3 regions of the Herbaspirillum sp. NPDC087042 genome follow, and region 3 is predicted to be linked to each of the others. Evidence: predicted binding sites of a transcription regulator. Region 3 holds the regulator's gene; each other region holds the start of a gene.
What was found. The regulator sigma-54, encoded in region 3, starts transcription at its own class of promoters, with help from an activator protein. The targets are predictions, from matches to a motif close to TGGCANGNAANCTGCTTT.
Positions count from the first base shown of each region.

Region 1: the regulator sigma-54 is predicted to act here: its motif matches at 1,414-1,431, upstream of prpB (methylisocitrate lyase).
Region 2: the regulator sigma-54 is predicted to act here: its motif matches at 1,508-1,525, upstream of ACIPHN_RS12130 (PEP-CTERM sorting domain-containing protein).

Region 1 covers NZ_JBIUZW010000012.1:194,849-198,094, reverse strand. The annotation lists gene prpR (propionate catabolism operon regulatory protein PrpR) at 1-1,196, opposite strand, end outside; gene prpB (methylisocitrate lyase) at 1,500-2,390, shown strand; gene prpC (2-methylcitrate synthase) at 2,439-3,246, shown strand, end outside.
Region 2 covers NZ_JBIUZW010000007.1:224,028-227,273, reverse strand. The annotation lists gene ACIPHN_RS12130 (PEP-CTERM sorting domain-containing protein) at 1-1,412, opposite strand, end outside; gene ACIPHN_RS12125 (tannase/feruloyl esterase family alpha/beta hydrolase) at 1,788-3,246, opposite strand, start outside.
Region 3 covers NZ_JBIUZW010000010.1:175,652-178,897, reverse strand. The annotation lists gene lptB (LPS export ABC transporter ATP-binding protein) at 1-719, shown strand, start outside; gene ACIPHN_RS15335 (RNA polymerase factor sigma-54) at 782-2,272, shown strand; gene hpf (ribosome hibernation-promoting factor, HPF/YfiA family) at 2,427-2,789, shown strand; gene grxD (Grx4 family monothiol glutaredoxin) at 3,001-3,246, shown strand, end outside.

The DNA of each region.
Region 1 (3,246 bases), on a different contig from region 3:
GGCAGCGGCAGGCGCAGCACGCTGAGCCGGTAGTACAGGTCGGCGCGGAAGCGACCATCGCGCACCCGCTCCTCCAGGTCGCAGTGGGTGGCGCTGATGATGCGCACCTGGACCGGAATGGGTCGCGTGCCCCCCACTCGCACCACCACCCGTTCTTCCAGCACGCGCAGCAGCCGGGTCTGCAACTGCAGGGGCATCTCGCCGATCTCGTCGAGCAGCAGGCTGCCGCGATGGGCCGCCTCGAAGACGCCGGCCCGTCCGCCGCGTCGCGAGCCGGTGAAGGCACCTTCTTCATAGCCGAACAGTTCGGACTCCAGCAAGGACTCGGCCAGCGCGCCGCAGTTGATCGCCACGAAGGGATGGGCCGCATGCGTCTTGCCCTGCATCAGTGGATGGGCGCGGTGGATGGCCTGCGCCGCCAGTTCCTTGCCGGTGCCGGTCTCGCCCTGGATCAGCACGGTCGAGGGGGACCGGGCAAAGAGGGTGATCGCCTGGCGGACCTCTTCCATGGCCTCCGAATCGCCGCGCAGGTCCTTGATGTGATGGCGTGCGCGCAGGCTGTCGGCCACCGGCAGGCTGGGGCTGCGCGTGCTTTCCAGTTGCGTCAGGCGGGCCAGTTCCAGCGCATCCTCGAAGGACTGGCGCACCGTCGCAGCGGAGTAGAGGAAGATGCCGCGCATGCCGGCTTCCTCGGCCAGGTCGGTGATCAGGCCGGCGCCCACCACCGCCTCGATGCCGCCGGCCTTGAGCTCGTCGACCACGGCGCGCGCATCTTCTTCGGTGGCATAGGTGCGCTGGGCGATCTCCAGGCCGAACATCTGCTGGAACTCGGCCAGCGCCGGCATGGCGTCCTGGTAGGTGACCAGGCCGATGCGGGTGGTGATCTGGCGCGCCCGCGCCAGCGCCTGCATCACGTCGAAGCCGCTGGCGCGCGCCACCACCACCGGTACCGGCAGGCGGCTCTTGAGATAGGCACCGTTGGAACCGGCCGAGATCACCACATCGCAGCGCTCGCTGGCCAGGCGCTCGCGGATGCTGCGCACGGCCTCGTCGAAGCCCAGCTGGATGGGCTCGATGTCAGCCAGCTCGTCGAATTCCAGCGTGATGTCGCGGAACAGTTCCGACAGGCGGGACATCGAGACCGTCCAGATGACCGGTTTGTCGGCATGACGGTCGGCGGGGGCGGGGCGTTTCATGGCGGTTCCTGTTGTTTCAAAAAGCGTTCATGATGTTTCGTTGAAACGTTAATGTAACACTTGTGGAACGTGGTCGGCGCAATCCGTAGAGCTGCCCGGGCGGCGAGGGATGATCCGGGGCGCTTCCGGCGCCGCCTGCCAAGTCCTTGATTTCACTGTGATATACCAGCGCGGCCGGCCACCGGCCGGGTCGGCGCGGGCGCATGCTGCACTGCGATGGCACGGCCGTTGCAATAAGCCTTGCCATCAGCCGGCGCGGGACGCTCCGCGCACATCCAGCAACCCACTCAGAAGGTGTCCATCATGGCTCTCCACTCCGCAGGCGCAGCATTCCGCAAGGCCGTCCAGGAAGAATCCCCTTTGCAGGTCATCGGCGCGATCAACGCCAACCACGCCCTGCTGGCCAAGCGTGCCGGCTTCCGTGCGATCTACCTCTCCGGTGGCGGTGTCGCGGCCGGTTCGCTGGGCCTGCCCGACCTGGGCATCTCCAACCTGGATGACGTGCTCACCGACGTGCGCCGCATCACCGACGTGTGCGACCTGCCGCTGCTGGTGGACGTCGATACCGGCTTTGGCGCATCTGCCTTCAACGTGGCGCGCACCGTCAAGTCGATGATCAAGTTCGGCGCCGCCGCCGTCCATATCGAAGACCAGGTCGGTGCCAAGCGCTGTGGCCATCGCCCCGGCAAGGAAATCGTCAGCAAGCAGGAAATGGTGGACCGCATCAAGGCCGCCGTGGATGCCCGTACCGATGAGAACTTCGTCATCATGGCGCGCACCGACGCACTGGCCGTGGAAGGCCTGGAGGCCGCCGTGGAACGCGCGGTCGCCTGTGTCGAAGCCGGCGCCGACATGATCTTCCCCGAGGCCATCACCGACCTGGCCATGTACAAGCAATTCGCCAATGCGGTGAAGGTGCCGATCCTGGCCAACATCACCGAATTCGGTTCGACCCCGCTGTTCACCGTGGACGAGCTGAAGGACGCCGACGTCGGCCTGGTGCTCTATCCGCTGTCGGCCTTCCGCGCCATGAACAAGGCCGCCGAGAACGTCTACCAGGCGATCCGCCGCGACGGCACGCAAAAGAACGTGGTCGACACCATGCAGACCCGCATGGAGCTGTACGACCGCATCGATTACCACAGCTACGAACAGCGCCTTGACGCCCTGTTTGCGCAACAGAAAAACAAATAATCCCTTCCGATAATTAGTTTTCACCGAATACGCTACGAGGAGAACACGATGAGCGAACAACAAGCCGCAGGTTTCAAGCCCAAGAAGTCCGTTGCCCTGTCCGGCGTCACCGCCGGCAATACCGCCCTGTGCACCGTCGGCAAGACCGGCAATGACCTGCACTATCGCGGCTACGACATCCTGGATGTGGCCGACAGCTGCGAGTTCGAGGAAATCGCCCACCTGCTGGTGCATGGCAAGCTGCCCACCGCCGCCGAACTGACTGCCTACAAGGCCAAGCTCAAGGCTCTGCGCGGCCTGCCGGCCAACGTCAAGGCGGCGCTGGAATGCCTGCCGGCGGCCTCGCACCCGATGGATGTGATGCGCACCGGCGTCTCGGCGCTGGGCTGTGTGCTGCCCGAGAAGGATGACCACAACACCCCGGGCGCGCGCGATATCGCCGACCGCCTGATGGCGTCGCTGGGTTCCATGCTGCTGTACTGGTACCACTACAGCAGCAATGGCAAGCGCATCGAAGTGGAAACCGATGACGATTCCATCGGCGCCCACTTCCTGCACCTGCTGCATGGCCAGAAGCCCTCCGAGTCCTGGGAAAAGGCCATGCACACCTCGCTGATCCTGTACGCGGAACACGAATTCAATGCTTCCACCTTCACCGGCCGCGTCATCGCCGGCACCGGCTCGGACATGCACTCGGCCATCACCGGCGCCATCGGCGCGCTGCGTGGCCCCAAGCACGGCGGCGCCAATGAGGTGGCCTTCGAGATCCAGAAGCGCTACGACAATCCCGACGAAGCCGAAGCCGACATCCGCCGTCGCGTCGAGAACAAGGAAGTGGTGATCGGCTTCGGCCACC
Region 2 (3,246 bases), on a different contig from region 3:
AGGCTTGCGAAGGCGGCAAAGAACAGCGCCAGCGAACCCGGCTCCGGCACATCGGAGGTCGGCGCAAACGAGACGCCCTTGAAGTTGGAATCCGCCGGTGCGGTCGCCAGCTTGACGAAGGCTTCGCCGGACTGGAGGGTGGTGGCGCCCAGGATATCGGTCAGGCCGAACAGGTAGGTCGGATCGAGATCGCCGACGGTGTAGTTGATGGCGAAGATCTGTTCCTGCTCCACGCCGTCGACCATCACCGTCTGGCCGGTCAGGGAAAGCAGGCCGGTGGTGCCGGCCGATGCCTTGTTGCTCACCAGGTTCAGACCGGCCGAAACCGTGTAGTCAAGCTGCCATGCGCCATTGACCAGGCTCCACTTCTGCAGGCCGCCGTCGCCGAGGCTGCTGGTGGCCGAGGTCTGCTTGGACGTTCCGCTGTCGGCCACATACATCGTGGTGGCATTGGCGAAGAAGAAGGCCTCCGGGCTGAGGTTGATCTGCTGGCCAGGGGCATTGATGCCATTGGTCGTGGCCGCCGTGATGCTCACCTTGCCGGTACCGCCCGAATTGCCGAAGCCCGCCAATTGCGCAGGACCATTGCCGTTGTTGGCCTGGCCGGTCGGCATGCCATTGCCCAGCGTACCGATGTAGGAACGATTGGTGGCGCCGCTCTTGCTGTCGGACGACACGTAGAGCTGGCCGTTGTAGCCAGTCACGAAGCGGGTGTCCTGGGAGGCGCCGGCGCCGGCATCGTTGCCGGTCACCGAGGTGGCGGTGTTGCTGCCCACCTGTGCCACGAAGACGCCGCTGGTATTGTCGCCCTTGGTACCCTGGCCCGATACATAGATGTTCTTGCCGTCAGGGGTATAGGCGCTGCGCGGATTGTTACCGCTGAAGACGCCATAGAGGGCGGTGGACGAATTCACCGAACCATTCGAATCGATCAGGGCGACCACGCGCGGCACTGCCGTGTAGGACTGTCCCTGCACGCTGCCCGACTGCGCCAGCGCGGTGTTGGTCGAATCGGGGCTGTACTTGCCCGGATTGGCATTGAAGGTTGCGGCGTTGATGCCGTAGCCCATGATGGTCAGGTACTTGCCATTGCCGGACAGTTGCAGCGAACCTTCCGAGCTCGAACCGTACTCGCTGGAGACGGCGTAGTTGCTGCCCGAATTGCTCTGCGGGAGTACCAGGCTGTTGACGTAGCTGGCGGCGGAGGTGCCACTGAGCTTGTACTGGAACAGGGACAGCGGCGCCGCCTGGTTGTCGCCATACGGGCCGGAAGTGGCGCCAACGACACCATTGCCTTCAACGCTGACCACCAGGTTGCCGGGGACGAAGAAGGAGTCCGCGAAAGCCGTCGGTGCGGCCAGCATCAGCACGGCGGCGGCCGCAATGGCGTGCAGGCGAACGTGCTTCGGCACGTCTTTATTCAGGGGCGAATTCTGGAAGGAACGGTTGCGATGACTCAAAGTTTTCAAGGAATGTCTCCGGCAAGGTGTTAAGGAAAAACCCCGCCAGAGCAACTTATATGCCACGCACTTTAAAACAGCAAAAAACCTTTTAAAATCTGCAACTTAGGTTTTATGTAATATGCCTGTAATATTAGAAAAATGGGTAATGTAAATTTTTCCGACGCAAAAGATTTACATGTCATTTTTTTGAAATATTTAAATATCCAGGCGACTTCACAGCGCTGCCGGATCCGCATCGCGAGCCCTGTCCGGGCGCGGGCATAACATGAAAATCCTGCGGTGACCGAGGCAGGCCACCGCAGGACTCAAGCTGTTTCCCCAGCCTTACCGGGTCACACAGACAAAATTTCCGGCGTCATTGATCTCGCCACTTCCCTTGTATTTCGGCCAGGCGGGATACACGCACAAGGGCCTGCTGCGTCCGGGTACGGCGACCGTATCCACCACCACCTGGTCCACCGGTGCCTGTTGCTGTTCGACCCAGTTTTCCAGCGTGGTGAGCGAGTCCCAGGCGGCATTGAAGGCCGTGCCGAAGACGTGGCCGTATCCGGGGATCTCGTAGTAGCGCACGAAGCTCTCCACCTTGGCGGGCCCCATCGCCGCACGCAAGCGGCCCAGGTACTGGCGCGTGGCCTGGGTACTCACCAGTGCATCGGCGGTGCCGTGGGCGATGAGGATCTTGCCGCCCCTGTCGCGGAAGGCCGAGAGATCCACCTGGTTGGTGTCCTGCAACGCATTGAGCTGCAGGATGCGCGCCTGGTAGGCGCCCGGTTGCTGCGGGTCCAGCGCCAGCGGGTTGAAGCTGGCATCGCGGGTGACGAAATAGCGCACCCACTGGTCCCAGAAGGTACTGTGATACGGCGGGCTGGCCTGGGCGCTCACACCGGGCATGGGGTTGGCGGGTTGTGCCGTACCCAGCCCCAGGGTCAGGATGACGGCCTGCATGGCATTGCTGCCTCCCGTGCCCCAGTTGGTCCCCCAGGTATTGAAGCCGGGATAGTTGGTCTCGCCGCTGGCCAGTACATAGGGCAACACCAGGGGCGAGCTGAAGACCTTGAAGGTGGCGATCTGCGCATCCGAAAGACAGCTGTCGCCGGTATCGGCACCGCCAGGGCAACGCAGCGCCGTGCCGTTGAGCATGGCGGTGGCGGGATCGAAGCTGGCATTGCAGGCGTCGACATTGCTGATGACGCCATCGACGACGCCATCGAGCTTGTCGCAAGCGGCCATGGCGGCGTCATAGAGCTGCTTGCGCTTGGCCGGGTTGGCATAGGCGCCGGGCTGCGCCATGGCGCGCGTCATGCGACCGAATTGCAGGTCCAGCGCCACCGCGTTCCAGGCTGGATAGAGCGAAATCACGCCATCGAAATCGGCCGGCCAGTTGCTGGCCACGACCAGGCCTTCGCGGCCACCGGTGGAACCGCCGGCAAAATAGGTCTTCTGTGGCCGGGCGGCATAGTGGGCGGTGAGGATGGCCAGCGCCGCATCGCGGGTCTTCTTGAGCGCGTCGCCGGAAAAATTGCGCAAGGCCTCGTCATTGGCGCCGAAGGAACCATCGCGCGAGGTGGTGGCATTGGCCTGGTGCCCCGAATCGCTGGCGAAGGTGGCGTAGCCGCGTCCCAGCGGACCGGGCAGCGTGGCCGGGCCGGCCGGCACATTGGCGGCAACGTCCGGGATGGTGCCGTCGTAGCCGCCACCGCCAAACATCAGGGCTTTCCTGTTCCATTGCGTGGGCAGGTCAAGCTGGAAGCGGATCGATGGCGCCTTGGGGTCGACCGGCGCA
Region 3 (3,246 bases):
GCGGACTGAAGAAAAGCTATGGCGCCCGCCAGGTCGTGCGCGATGTCTCCATGGAAGTGCGCAGCGGCGAAGTGGTCGGCCTGCTCGGCCCCAACGGCGCCGGCAAGACCACCTCCTTCTACATGATCGTGGGCCTGGTGCCGTCCGATGGCGGCGAGATCGACCTGGATGGCTCGCCCATCTCGCGCCTGGCCATCCACAAGCGCGCCACGCTGGGCCTGTCCTACCTGCCGCAGGAAGCCTCGGTGTTCCGCAAGCTGACGGTGGAAGACAATATCCGCGCCGTGCTGGAACTGCGCAAGGAAGACGGCAAGTCACTCTCGCGCGACGAAATCGAGAACCGCCTCAACAACCTGCTGCACGAACTGCAGATCGAGAAGCTGCGCGAAAGCCAGGCCCTGTCGCTGTCAGGCGGTGAGCGCCGGCGCGTCGAGATCGCCCGCGCCCTGGCCACCGATCCGCGCTTCGTGCTGCTGGATGAACCCTTTGCCGGTATCGACCCGATCGCGGTGATCGAGATCCAGCGCATCGTGCGCTTCCTCAAGGAACGCGGCATCGGCGTGCTCATCACCGACCACAACGTGCGCGAAACCCTGGGCATCTGCGACCGCGCCTACATCATCAACCAGGGCACGGTCCTGGCCAGCGGCAATCCGGATGAGATCATCGCCAACGAATCGGTCCGACGCGTCTACCTGGGAGAGCACTTCCGCATGTAAGACCTGCGTGCGGAGATGCTAGGCATAGAAAACAGCGGGCCACGCCGCCACACGAAAAACAGATGAAACAATCGCTCCAGTTACGAACTTCGCAGCACCTCGCATTGACGCCGCAATTGCAGCAGTCGATCAGACTGCTGCAATTGTCGACGCTGGAACTGCACCAGGAGCTGGAACAGATCCTCTCCGACAATCCGCTGCTGGAACGCCTCGACGATGCGCTGGACAATTCGGTGCGCCTGCTGGCCGATGGTGCCGTCAGTGCCACGCCCTCTTCGGGTGTGGCCGAAGGCAACAGCGAAGGCAGCGGCGACGCGGCCCCCGCCAGCGCCGATGGCGAATCCAGCTTCGAATACCAGGACAACGCCCCCGAGGGCGGTGTCAGCGGCGAGTCCGACTGGAGCTTCGACGACGTTGCCCGCAACGGCAAATCGTCTGACGACGAAGATGCCCGTCCGCAACTGGAAGCCCACGAAATCACCCTGCGCGAACACCTGCTGGACCAGATCCGCGTGACCGCCCGCACCCTGCGCGACCGCGCACTGCTGGAACTGCTCACCGACGCGCTCGACGACAGCGGCTATCTGGAAGAACCGCTGGAAGATATCCTGGCGCGCCTGCCCGAAGAGCTGGGCATCGACCTGGAAGAGCTGGGCATTGCGCTGAAATTGCTGCAGAGCCTGGACCCGGCCGGTGTCGGCGCGCGCAGTGCCGGCGAATGCCTGGCCTTGCAGATCCGGCGCCTGCCCAAGGTGCCGTTCGTGACCCGCAAGCTGGCGCTGAGGATCGTTGAGGATTACCTGCCGCTGTTCGCCCAGCGCGACTTCAACAAGATCAAGAAAGCCCTCGATTGCGACGACGAGGACCTGCGCGAAGCCCAGGCGGTGATCCGCCAGTGCCGCCCCCATCCGGGTGCGGAATTCGCGCGCGATTCCTCCGACTACGTGGTGCCGGATGTGATTGTCAAACAGACAAAGACCGGCTGGCAGGTCATGCTCAACCATGAGGTCATGCCCAAGCTGCGCGTCAATGCCATGTATGCGAGTGCGCTGAAGCAGGCCAAGGGCGAGGGATCGCTGTCTTCCCAGCTGCAGGAGGCGAAGTGGCTCATCAAGAATATGCGCCAGCGCTTCGATACAATTTTGCGAGTTGCACAGGCTATTGTCGAACGTCAAAGAAACTTCTTTTCACATGGGGCAGTCGCCATGCGCCCCCTTGTGCTGCGTGAAATTGCTGATACACTGGGTCTACACGAGAGCACAATCTCTCGCGTGACAACTCAGAAATACATGCTCACGCCGCACGGCATGTTTGAGTTGAAGTACTTCTTCGGTAGCCACGTCGCGACTGAAACCGGAGGCGAAGCCTCCTCCACCGCGATACGGGCACTGATCAAACAGTTGATAGGAGCCGAAAACCCGCAGACCCCATTATCCGATAGCAAGATTGCGGATATGCTGGCAGAACAAGGCATGGTGGTCGCGCGACGTACAGTCGCCAAATACCGCGAAGTGTTGAAGATTCCGCCGGTCAATCTCCGCAAGTCCCTCTGAGTGTTTCGCATTTTTTTCTCAGTTTCTCTGCAGTAGCCGTTGCTGTGTTCTGGCAAGCATCCGATGCCAACCGACACGTCAGACGTGCCTTTGGCAGCGCAGCAGTAGCGATGGATTGCTCGAACCTCCAGTGACTTCACGATAGGAGTGTTGTATGAATCTGACCATCAGTGGACACCACCTCGAACTGACCCCCGCCCTGCGGGAATACGTGCAAAGCAAGCTGGCACGCATCAAGCGCCATTTCGACAACGTGATCGACGTCAGCGTGATCCTGAGCGTAGATAAACTCACAGAAAAGGAAAAGCGCCAAAAAGCGGAAATCAACGTCCACATCAAGGGGAAGGATCTACATGCGGAAAGCATCGCACACGACCTCTATGCTGCTATCGATGCCCTGATCGACAAGCTCGATCGCCAGGTCATCAAGCACAAGGACCGGCTGCAGGAGCATCACTCCGCCGCCAAACGCCTGCCGGACGAAGCTGCCGGCGACATGATGGCTGGCGCGGCATGATGCCCTGACAGTTTCATCACCTGACATGAGCAAAGGGCGCGCAAGCGCCCTTTTGCATTTGGGCAAGCTGCGTCATTGCTTGCATATCATATAAATAGTTTCCCGATTGAAATAAACTGTTGTGTGCGAGATCAATCCGGGTGTGGCGGTTCCAACGCGAGCGCCGGCTTTTCCCTATAATGTCGGCAATCCCATTTTCAAAGGCATAGCCATGAGCGACGTCCAATCCTGGATCAAAGAAACCGTGACCCAAAACCCTGTCGTGCTGTTCATGAAGGGTACCGCCCAGTTCCCGCAATGCGGCTTCTCCGGCAAGGCCATCCAGCTGCTCAAGGCCAGCGGCGCCGAGAACATCGTCACCGTCAACGTGCTGGAAAGCCCGGACGTGCGCCAGGGCATCAAGGAATACTCGAACTGGCCGACCATTCCCCAGCTGTACGTCAAGGGTGAATTCGTC